DNA from 4 places in the Streptomyces sp. NPDC005435 genome. Region 3 is predicted to be linked to each of the others. Evidence: riboswitches for the same ligand, from Rfam matches in the RefSeq annotation. Region 3 holds a riboswitch; each other region holds the start of a gene.

Region 1 (2,188 bases), on a different contig from region 3:
GGAAGACGCGCCGACGCCGCCGGAATCCGGCCGTTCCCGGACTGGCCAATGAAACTTAGGCAAGGCTAAGCTAAGTTATACGAGCAGACGCCCGGTACTCGGTCCCACCGGGCGCCGCTCTTCGCCCATGACCCCGTGCCGCTCCCAGTGGCGGGGGCCGGGCGGACGAACGCGAGAGGGCCCCGGACGGTCCCGGGGCCCTCTCGTCGTCGTACCGGGGGCTCAGCCCGAGGCCGCGACCGCCGCGCCCGAAGGCACCTTCGCCGGACGCGGGTTGAGCTGCCGCTCGGCCAACTCGCCGAAGAGCAGCCCGAATCCGCCCCACAGCACGGCCTGCACGGCCAGCGCGGCGAGCCGGAAGCGCCACAGCAGGGTGGCCGGGAAGTCCCGGGGCACCTCGTTGATCACCGGCAGGAACGCGTACGCGAGGCCGATCACCACGGCGAACGCGACGACGGCCACGACCGTGGCCCACCAGGTGCCCAGGCCCGGGGCGAGCCGCTTGCCGAGCAGGGTGGCGCCGATCGCGAGCAGCACACTGAGCAGCATCATCAGGAAGTACAGCGTGGTGCGCTTGCCGATGGTGTCCGGGTCGCCCACCGAGGGCGGGTTCGCCGGGTACTTGAGGAAGGGCACCACGTACACCGCGAGCAGCGCGGCCGTGGACAGCAGCAGCGCGGTCGCGCGGGGGCCGAAGCGCCCGACGCGGCCGAGCGCGAAGCAGAAGGCGAGCGCGGCGATGCCGCCGAAAGCGACCCCGTAGACCAGGACACCGGTGGCGAGACCGGCGGTGGACTGCAGGGAGCGGGAGACGACCTCCATCTCGTGCTCGTGGGAGTGGGCGTCCTCGAAGGCGATCGCCCGGTCGACGTTCGGTTCACCGAGGAAGTAGGCGGCGACCAGGGCGAGCAGCCCGGCGGCGAGACCCGCCAGCATGCCCCGGACGAGGAGGTTTCTGACCGTTGCGGAGTTCATGGGAGTCGCGGCGTCCCTTACGTCAGTGGCAGGGGAAGCCGAGCAGGTGGCGGGCGTCGTGCACCCACTCGTGGACGTCCGTGCCGCTGAACACGGAGGTGGCGCCCTGCTCGGCGCCGACGAAGTAGAGCAGGATCAGCATGAGGACGCCGAAGAAGACGGCCCAGGGCGCGATGTCCTTGAGCGGCAGCTTGGCGGGTACGGCGGGGCTGGTGGCTGTCGGCGGGGCGACGGTCTGCGCCATGGCAGGACCTCCTCGGGAATTCGCGTCCCATCTCGGTGGTGCACAGGACGACGGCCACGGGTCTGACTCGCGCTGCCCCTCCCGGGGCCCCGCTCACAGTGGCGCGACCGTGCCGGACTTCCACCGGCTTCCGTTCCGCCGTCATCGATTTCGCACCGACGGTACCGCGTAAGGGGTGCGCGGCCAAGACCGCGCCGGGGCCGGGTGATCTTCCTCTCCCGGCAGGCCGGAAGGTGTGGGCGCGCGGTGAACACGCCGTGCCGACGCGCCGGTTCACCCTCCTCGTACGCCGTGCCGACGTACCGGTTCGCCCTCCTCGTACGCTGCTCCCCGTGCCGTCCTCCCCGCTCTTCCGCGCCGCCGTCCTCGTCCTCGAAGGGGCCAAGCCGCTCGATGTGGGCATCCCCGCCCAGGTGTTCACCACCCGCGCCTCCATGCCGTACGAGGTACGGGTCTGCGGCGCCGAACCCGGTCTGGTGACCGGCGGCGACGGGCTGTCGTACCACGTGGCGCACGGGCTTGAGGCGCTGGAGTGGGCGGACATCGTGTTCGTGCCCGGCTACCGGTTCCCGGACCGCGAGGACCCGCCGGCCGCCGTGGTCGAGGCGCTGCTCGCCGCGCACGCGCGCGGGGCGCGGCTCGCGGCGATCTCGACGGGCGCGTTCGCGCTGGCCGCCACGGGGCTGCTCGACGGGAAGCGGGCCACCACGCACTGGCACTACACCCGCGCCCTGGCCCAGCGGCATCCGCTGGTCCGGGTGGACGGCAACGTGCTGTTCGTCGACGAGGGCAGCGTGCTCACCTCGGCGGGCGCCGCCTCCGGCATCGACCTGTGTCTGCACGTCCTGCGCGGCGACCTCGGCGTGGCCGCCTCCCACCACGCGGCCCGGCGCCTGGTCGCGGCCCCCTACCGCAGCGGCGGCCAGGCGCAGTACGTGCCGCGCAGTGTGCCCGAACCGCTGGGCGAGC
Region 2 (2,188 bases), on a different contig from region 3:
TCGCCAACGACCCCGCCTCCCCGAGCGACGACGCGGTGCGGCGGGTGTACGCGCGGCGGGAGTTCGAGACCATCTGGCTGCGGACGAAGCGGTACAACGCCTCGGGGCAGGTCGCGTCGGGGACCGGTGGCGTCTGCTATCTGTACTTCCCGGCCGATCCGACACCGCGTCAGCGGCGGGCGCTCGCCGAGGTCGGGGTTCGCTGAGCGAGGGTTCGTCGACGGCGGCCACCCTTCCAGGGGTGGTCGCCTTTTTCTGGCCCTGACCGGGCAGGCGGCACGGTTCCAGGTGCTGGTGCGGTTCGCACTGGCACGGGAAACCGAGGACGGCCCCCGAACCCGGTGTCACTCGAATGCGCTCCGCCAGGGCCTGGATTTACTAGGACGTCCAACTATATAGTCGCGAACAAGGCCCGCGGTGCAGGGAAGCCGGTGTGATTCCGGCACGGTCCCGCCACTGTGACCGGGGAGTACGCCGTCGAGCAGGACGCCACTGACGAGCTCGAAGTCGGGAAGGCGGACGGCGCGCGCTGATCCGGGAGTCAGGATACCGGCCGCGGGATGTTCCGTGTGGTCCACGAGGATGGAGCTGACACGCATGGCACCGGTGTGCGTCCACGATCCCGGCAGGCCCGCCCCAGCGGCGCCGGCACGCCCAGGAGTTCGGCCCGTTTCCGCCGTCACGCCCTGACGGCCCCACGCCATTCGCGCATCCCGCGCGGCCCTCGCACACGCACGCCACCCCGTCCGTGTGCGACCCGTCCGCGCGCCGTCCCCGGACCCCACCTGACGAGAGCAGGCACCCATGGTCCGCACCACCGAACGCGCCGAGACGCGCGAACTGACCCACTTCGTCGGCGGCAAGCGCACCCCCGGAACCTCGGGAACCTACGGCGACGTGTACCGCCCGGACACCGGCGAGATCCAGGCCCTCGTCCCCCTCGCGAGCCGGGCCGAGACCGAGGCCGCGATCGCCGTGGCGGCCGAGGCCCAGCGCGAGTGGGCCGAGTGGAACCCGCAGCGCCGCGCCCGCGTCCTGCTGCGCTTCCTCGACCTGGCCGAACGCGAGAAGGACGCGCTGGCCCGGCTGCTGTCCTCCGAGCACGGCAAGACGATCCCCGACGCCCACGGCGACCTCCAACGCGGCCTGGAAGTCGTGGAGTTCGCGGCGGGCATCCCGCATCTGCTCAAGGGCGAGTTCACCGACAACGCGGGCACCGGCATCGACGTCCACTCGCTGCGCTCGCCCCTCGGTGTCATCGCCGGCATCACGCCGTTCAACTTCCCCGCGATGATCCCGCTGTGGCAGGCCGCGCCCGCCCTGGCCTGCGGCAACGCCTTCGTCCTCAAGCCCTCCGAACGCGACCCGTCCGTACCGCTGCGGCTCGCGGAACTCTTCCTGGAGGCCGGTCTGCCGCCCGGCGTGTTCAACGTCGTCAACGGGGCCCGGGAAGCGGTCGACACCCTGCTGGAGGACCCGCGCGTCGCCGCCCTCGGCTTCGTCGGCTCCACCCCGATCGCCGCGCACATCTACGCCACCGCCGCCGCCCACGGCAAGCGCGCCCAGTGCTTCGGCGGCGCCAAGAACCACATGATCGTCATGCCGGACGCCGATCTGGACCAGGCCGTCGACGCCCTGATCGGCGCCGGGTACGGCTCGGCGGGCGAACGCTGCATGGCGATCTCGGTCGCCGTCCCCGTGGGCGAGGAGACCGCCGACGCCCTCGTGGCCCGGCTCAAGGAACGCATCGGTTCGCTACGGATCGGCCGCAGCGACGACCCCGAGGCCGACTTCGGGCCCCTCGTCGGCCGCGACGCCGTGGACCGCGTCCGCTCCTATGTCGACCTCGGCGTGGAAGAGGGCGCCGAACTCGTCGTGGACGGACGGGACTTCGTCCTCCCCGGACACGAGGACGGCTTCTTCACCGGAGCCTCCCTCTTCGACCGGGTCACCCCCGCGATGCGCGTCTACCAGGAGGAGATCTTCGGGCCCGTCGTCTGCGTCGTCCGTGCCGCCGACTACGAGGAGGCCCTGCGCCTGCCCACCGAGCACCCCTACGGCAACGGCGTGGCCGTCTTCACCCGCGACGGCGACACCGCCCGCGACTTCACCCGGCGGGTCGGCGTCGGCATGGTCGGTGTCAACGTGCCCATTCCGGTGCCGGTCGCCTATCACACGTTCGGCGGCT
Region 3 (2,188 bases):
CTGCTGCTTCGCGATCCAGGCCACGCCCTTCGCCACGGCGGCCGAGGCCGACTCGTCGTCGGGGAGGAGCGCGAGGGCCATCACCGCCATCGCGGTGGAGTCCACGTCCGAGTCACCGGTCGAGGGGATCAGGCTCGGCCAGGAGCCGTTGGCGTTCTGAAGCTTCTTCAAGTACGCGACCGGCGCGGCCGCGTTGGCGGTGTCGTCCGCCCTCAACTGGGCCATGACACCGAGGGACTGGGAGAACACCGAGGGCGCGTACGTGTAGGCGCCCGGTGCCGCGCAACTCGTGTCCGCCGTACTCGCCTCGGCGCACACGGCCTTGTCCAGCGCGGCGATCAGATCCTGGCCGCCGAACGCGCGCGGGTCCCTGCCCGCCACCTCCGCGAGCAGCGCCTCCTTGCCGATCGCACCGCCGCTCACGTACGAAGTGCCGATCCCTGTCCAGTCGTTGACCGTCCGCTCGGTGCCGTCGGTCTTCCGCTGGTCCAGGAAGTCCACGATCTTCGTGAAGGCGGCGTCGTTCTTCCGGGTCGCGGCCAGCGCGTACGCCCCGTCGATCGTCAGGCCGAAATCGGCGAACCCGCCGCCGAACGGCTCGTAGTAGTGGCCGTCCGTCAGCTGGGCCGGGGCGACCAGATAGGCGGTGCCCTTGTCCAGGTCGGGAGCCGCGGCCCGCACGGCGGGGGACTTGGCCAGGGGCGCGGCGGACGTGGAGGGAACCGCCGGGACCAGCGGGTCGGCGTGGGCCGGCAGCGCCGCCGTCCAGAGGGAGACACCGGCCGCCGACACCAGGAGGAACGCGGTGGCCGCGGCCGCCGTTCTCCCGCTGCCGCTCGGTCTTCCACTCGGAATTCGGTGCACGAGGCCCCCCTCGGTCGGCCGCGAGCGACGTGTGTGCGGAGACGGGGTCCGGACCGGGGCAACCCGGAGGGCCGCTCCACACCGCAGTCCTCGACGGTGTTGGATCGTGTGACGGTCCCAGCGCAGGTGATCCGGCTCGCCCGTCTCCCGACGGGCCCACGGTTGCGGGTCAGCGCCGGATTCTGACCGGCTTCCCCTGACCGCTGAAACGGAGAGCATCTCACCACGGCCGGGAGGTGTCGTCAACGCGTCACGCGCAGTGCCCGATTGGGCGAGGGAGCCGAGGCCGGCCGTCCCGGCTCCCGCCCGCCGCTCAGTGCGCCCGCACCGAATCCGGCGTGAACTTCGGCTTGCCCGTCGTCCCGTCGATGCTGGTCGAGCCGTAGACCCACGCCTCGACCTCGCCGGCCTTCGGCTTGTCGCTCATGGCGCCGAGCGGGCTGTACGTCCAGGTCGACTGGCCCGCCGGGGCGATCCAGTAGGACCAGTAGGCGGAGGCGGGCGGGGTGAGGACGCAGGCGTCCTGCGCCGGAGTCGGGTACTGGGTCCCGCTGTTGAAGGACGCGTTGCCGATCCGGCAGATGAAGGCGGGGCCGTCGTGCTGCGTACCGGCGGTGGTGAAGCCGCCGTTGTGCAGCAGGTTGTAGCCGGTGGTCGGGCTTGCGTCGCAGCCGCGCACCACCGAGCCGCCCCACGGCCCGAAGTCGACGGCGACGATCGCGCCCTTGGTCGGGGTGCAGCTCGACAGCGGATCGGCCGCCGCCGGGGCGGCCGCACCGGTCACGGCGGCTCCCGTCGCGGCCAGGGTGAGCGCGGCCGCCGCGAGCGCTCGCGGAACGGCGCGTCCGGCAGCGGTGCGTCTCGTGGCGGTGCGTCGCGCGGCGGTACGTCCGGTGGCGTTCTTCATGACAGCCCCTCCAACTCGGCCGTCCGCGACCGGGCGTGGGAGACGGGCGGCGCACGGGGGCAGCCCTGGTGCGGCCTTCCGGTCCACGCCGCAGTCCACGACGGCGCTTCGGTCCTGGCTCCAGCCCAGGTGCTCCGGCTCGCCCGTCCGCCGACGGACCTACGGTTGCGGGACAGCGCCGGACTCCGACCGGCTTCCCCTGAGTGCTGAAGTGAAAGCGCGTCATGCGACCACGTTCGCCCGCTCCGCGTCAATGGGTGCCCTCATCGCCGGGGAGCCGGCCGCTGTCCGCCCCGTCCTGTCCTTGACGACCCTTACGAATCGTGCTCAAATCCGCCTGAGAAGCAACAAGTTCCAGGGGAAGCCGGTCGAAAACCGGCGCTGACCCGCAACCGTGGGCCCACCGGGAGGTGGGCG
Region 4 (2,188 bases), on a different contig from region 3:
GGGCATCGCGGAGGTGTGCGCGCGGGCCGGGCTGGACACCGTGGTCTGCGAGGTGGACGCGGTGGCCGCCCGCGCGGCACGCGACCGGGTCGCCGCGTCGCTCGACCGGGCGGTACGGCGCGGAAAGCTGGAGCGGGAGGCGGCACGGGACGCGCTCGCCCGGATGGTGTTCACCGGCAGTCTGGACGACCTGGCCGACCGGCAGCTCGTCGTCGAGGCCGTCGTGGAGAACGCGGACGCGAAGACCGAGGTGTTCGCCGCCCTCGACAAGATCGTCAAGGATCCGGCGGCGGTCCTCGCCACCAACACCTCCTCCCTCCCGGTCATGCGGCTCGGCATGGCCACCTCCCGCGCCGACCGGGTCGTGGGCCTGCACTTCTTCAACCCCGTCCCCGTACTGCCCCTCGTCGAGGTGGTCAGCTCACTGCACACCTCGGCCGGGACGACCCTCGCGGTGGAGGACTTCGCCACGCGCGCGCTGGGCAAGACGGTGATCCGCTCGCGGGACCGCGCCGGCTTCGTCGTCAACGCCCTGCTCATCCCCTACCTGCTCGCCGCCGTCCGGATGGCGGAGTCCGGCTTCGCGACCGCCGCCGGCATCGACGCCGGGATGGAGCTGGGCTGCGCCCACCCGATGGGCCCGCTCAGGCTCGCCGACCTCATCGGCCTGGACACCGTCGCCTCGATCGCGGAGTCGCTGTACGACGAGTTCCGCGAACCCCTCTACGCCCCTCCCCCGCTGCTCCAGCGGATGGTCGAGGCCGGGCTGCTCGGGCGGAAGAGCGGGCGCGGGTTCCACGTGTACGACCAGGGGTGAAGGCCGGCGGAAGAGTCGCGCGGGGCACTGGGATCCAGTGCCCCGCGCGGCTTTTCCGCGTCCTGATCGGCTCTGTCGCCGAGCGGCTCCGCAGCGAGACTTAGGTATACCTAAGTTTTGTCGGCAACACAACATCTGGCTTGCACCCGCACGCCGAGATCTAGATGTAGTGTTGTCGGTGCTGGTGGTTCGCCGGGCGCTCCTGTGTCCGGCGTCGCAAGAGGGAACCCGGTGGGAATCCGGGACTGCCCCGCAGCGGTGAGCGGGAACGACCGCCGTCATGAGCACTGGGCCCCGGAAGGGGGCCTGGGAAGCGACGGCCGGTAGGTGTCCTCCGATACGAGGAGGACGTGCCCGCGAGTCCGAAGACCTGCCACCGGCGCGCACGCCGGTCCGCGGTGTGCGCGCTCCGAGGCCCCGAGGGAGGGCCAGGTGGCAGACGCTCGGATCCGGGTGAGGCGATTTCTCCGCCGCCCCGGCGTCCCGTCGTACGCGCCGCTCCGCTCCTCCCCCAAGGTCCTCGGACCCGGACGGGAACGAGCGAGAGGAGACGGCGGTCGATGAGCGGTCTCGTGTATTTCTCCAGCGTCTCGGAGAACACCAAACGCTTCGTGGGGAAACTGGGCCTGCCCGCCACGCGCATCCCCCTGCACCCCCACCGCGAGGGCCTGCCGCGGGTGACCGAGCCCTATGTGCTGATCGTGCCGACCTACGGCGGCGGCGAGCGCGCCGGTGCGGTCCCCAAGCAGGTGATCCGCTTTCTGAACGTCGAGGCCAACCGCGCCCTGCTGCGCGGGGTGATCGCCTCGGGAAACACCAACTTCGGCGTGGACTACTGCCTGGCGGGCCGGGTCATCTCGGCCAAGTGCGGTGTCCCCGAGCTGTACCGATTCGAACTGCTGGGCACGGACCGCGATGTCCGCGCCGTGAGGGAAGGACTTCAGACGTTTTGGACACGACACTCGGCGCAGCAGCGACCGGCGGACTCGGCGCAGCGGCGGCCGGCGGCATGACCACTCCCGTCGTCGGCACCCCGGCCATCGGCACCCCGGCCATCGGCACGCCGGTGGCCCCGCGCGAATCGGTCGGCGCGCGCAAGGACTACCACGCGCTCAACGCCATGCTGAACATGTACGACTGCGACGGCCGCATCCAGTTCGGCAAGGACCGCGAGGCCGTCCGGCAGTACTTCCTCCAGCACGTGAACCCGAACACGGTGGTCTTCCCCACGCTGGAGGAGAAGATCGGCTATCTGATCGACAACGACTATTACGAGGCCGCGCCGATCCGGCGCTACCCGTGGGAGTTCGTCAAGGGCCTGTACCGGCAGGCGTACGCCCACGAGCACCGGTTCCGCACCTTCCTCGGCGC

The links. A riboswitch is a leader RNA that binds a small molecule or an ion and turns the genes downstream of it on or off. The one in region 3 is predicted to bind cobalamin.
Region 1: linked by a shared signal. The riboswitch ahead of AB0898_RS26050 (CbtB-domain containing protein) and the one ahead of AB0898_RS11105 (prenyltransferase/squalene oxidase repeat-containing protein) in region 3 are both predicted to bind cobalamin.
Region 2: linked by a shared signal. The riboswitch ahead of AB0898_RS06105 (CoA-acylating methylmalonate-semialdehyde dehydrogenase) and the one ahead of AB0898_RS11105 (prenyltransferase/squalene oxidase repeat-containing protein) in region 3 are both predicted to bind cobalamin.
Region 4: linked by a shared signal. The riboswitch ahead of nrdI (class Ib ribonucleoside-diphosphate reductase assembly flavoprotein NrdI) and the one ahead of AB0898_RS11105 (prenyltransferase/squalene oxidase repeat-containing protein) in region 3 are both predicted to bind cobalamin.

Annotation. Positions count from the first base shown of each region.
Region 1 covers NZ_JBEXEQ010000023.1:4,424-6,611, forward strand. Annotated here, with positions in the region: gene AB0898_RS26040 (histidine phosphatase family protein) at 1-52, shown strand, start outside; gene AB0898_RS26045 (CbtA family protein) at 223-975, opposite strand; gene AB0898_RS26050 (CbtB-domain containing protein) at 998-1,219, opposite strand; cobalamin riboswitch at 1,254-1,394, opposite strand; gene AB0898_RS26055 (helix-turn-helix domain-containing protein) at 1,552-2,188, shown strand, end outside.
Region 2 covers NZ_JBEXEQ010000003.1:262,189-264,376, forward strand. Annotated here, with positions in the region: gene AB0898_RS06100 (peptidase C39 family protein) at 1-206, shown strand, start outside; cobalamin riboswitch at 392-573, shown strand; gene AB0898_RS06105 (CoA-acylating methylmalonate-semialdehyde dehydrogenase) at 805-2,188, shown strand, end outside.
Region 3 covers NZ_JBEXEQ010000007.1:143,221-145,408, reverse strand. Annotated here, with positions in the region: gene AB0898_RS11105 (prenyltransferase/squalene oxidase repeat-containing protein) at 1-864, opposite strand, end outside; cobalamin riboswitch at 968-1,093, opposite strand; partial or broken gene AB0898_RS11100 (peptidase) at 1,184-1,771, opposite strand; cobalamin riboswitch at 1,899-1,972, opposite strand; cobalamin riboswitch at 2,086-2,188, shown strand, end outside.
Region 4 covers NZ_JBEXEQ010000003.1:277,801-279,988, reverse strand. Annotated here, with positions in the region: gene AB0898_RS06170 (3-hydroxybutyryl-CoA dehydrogenase) at 1-817, shown strand, start outside; cobalamin riboswitch at 986-1,210, shown strand; gene nrdI (class Ib ribonucleoside-diphosphate reductase assembly flavoprotein NrdI) at 1,378-1,830, shown strand; gene nrdE (class 1b ribonucleoside-diphosphate reductase subunit alpha) at 1,827-2,188, shown strand, end outside.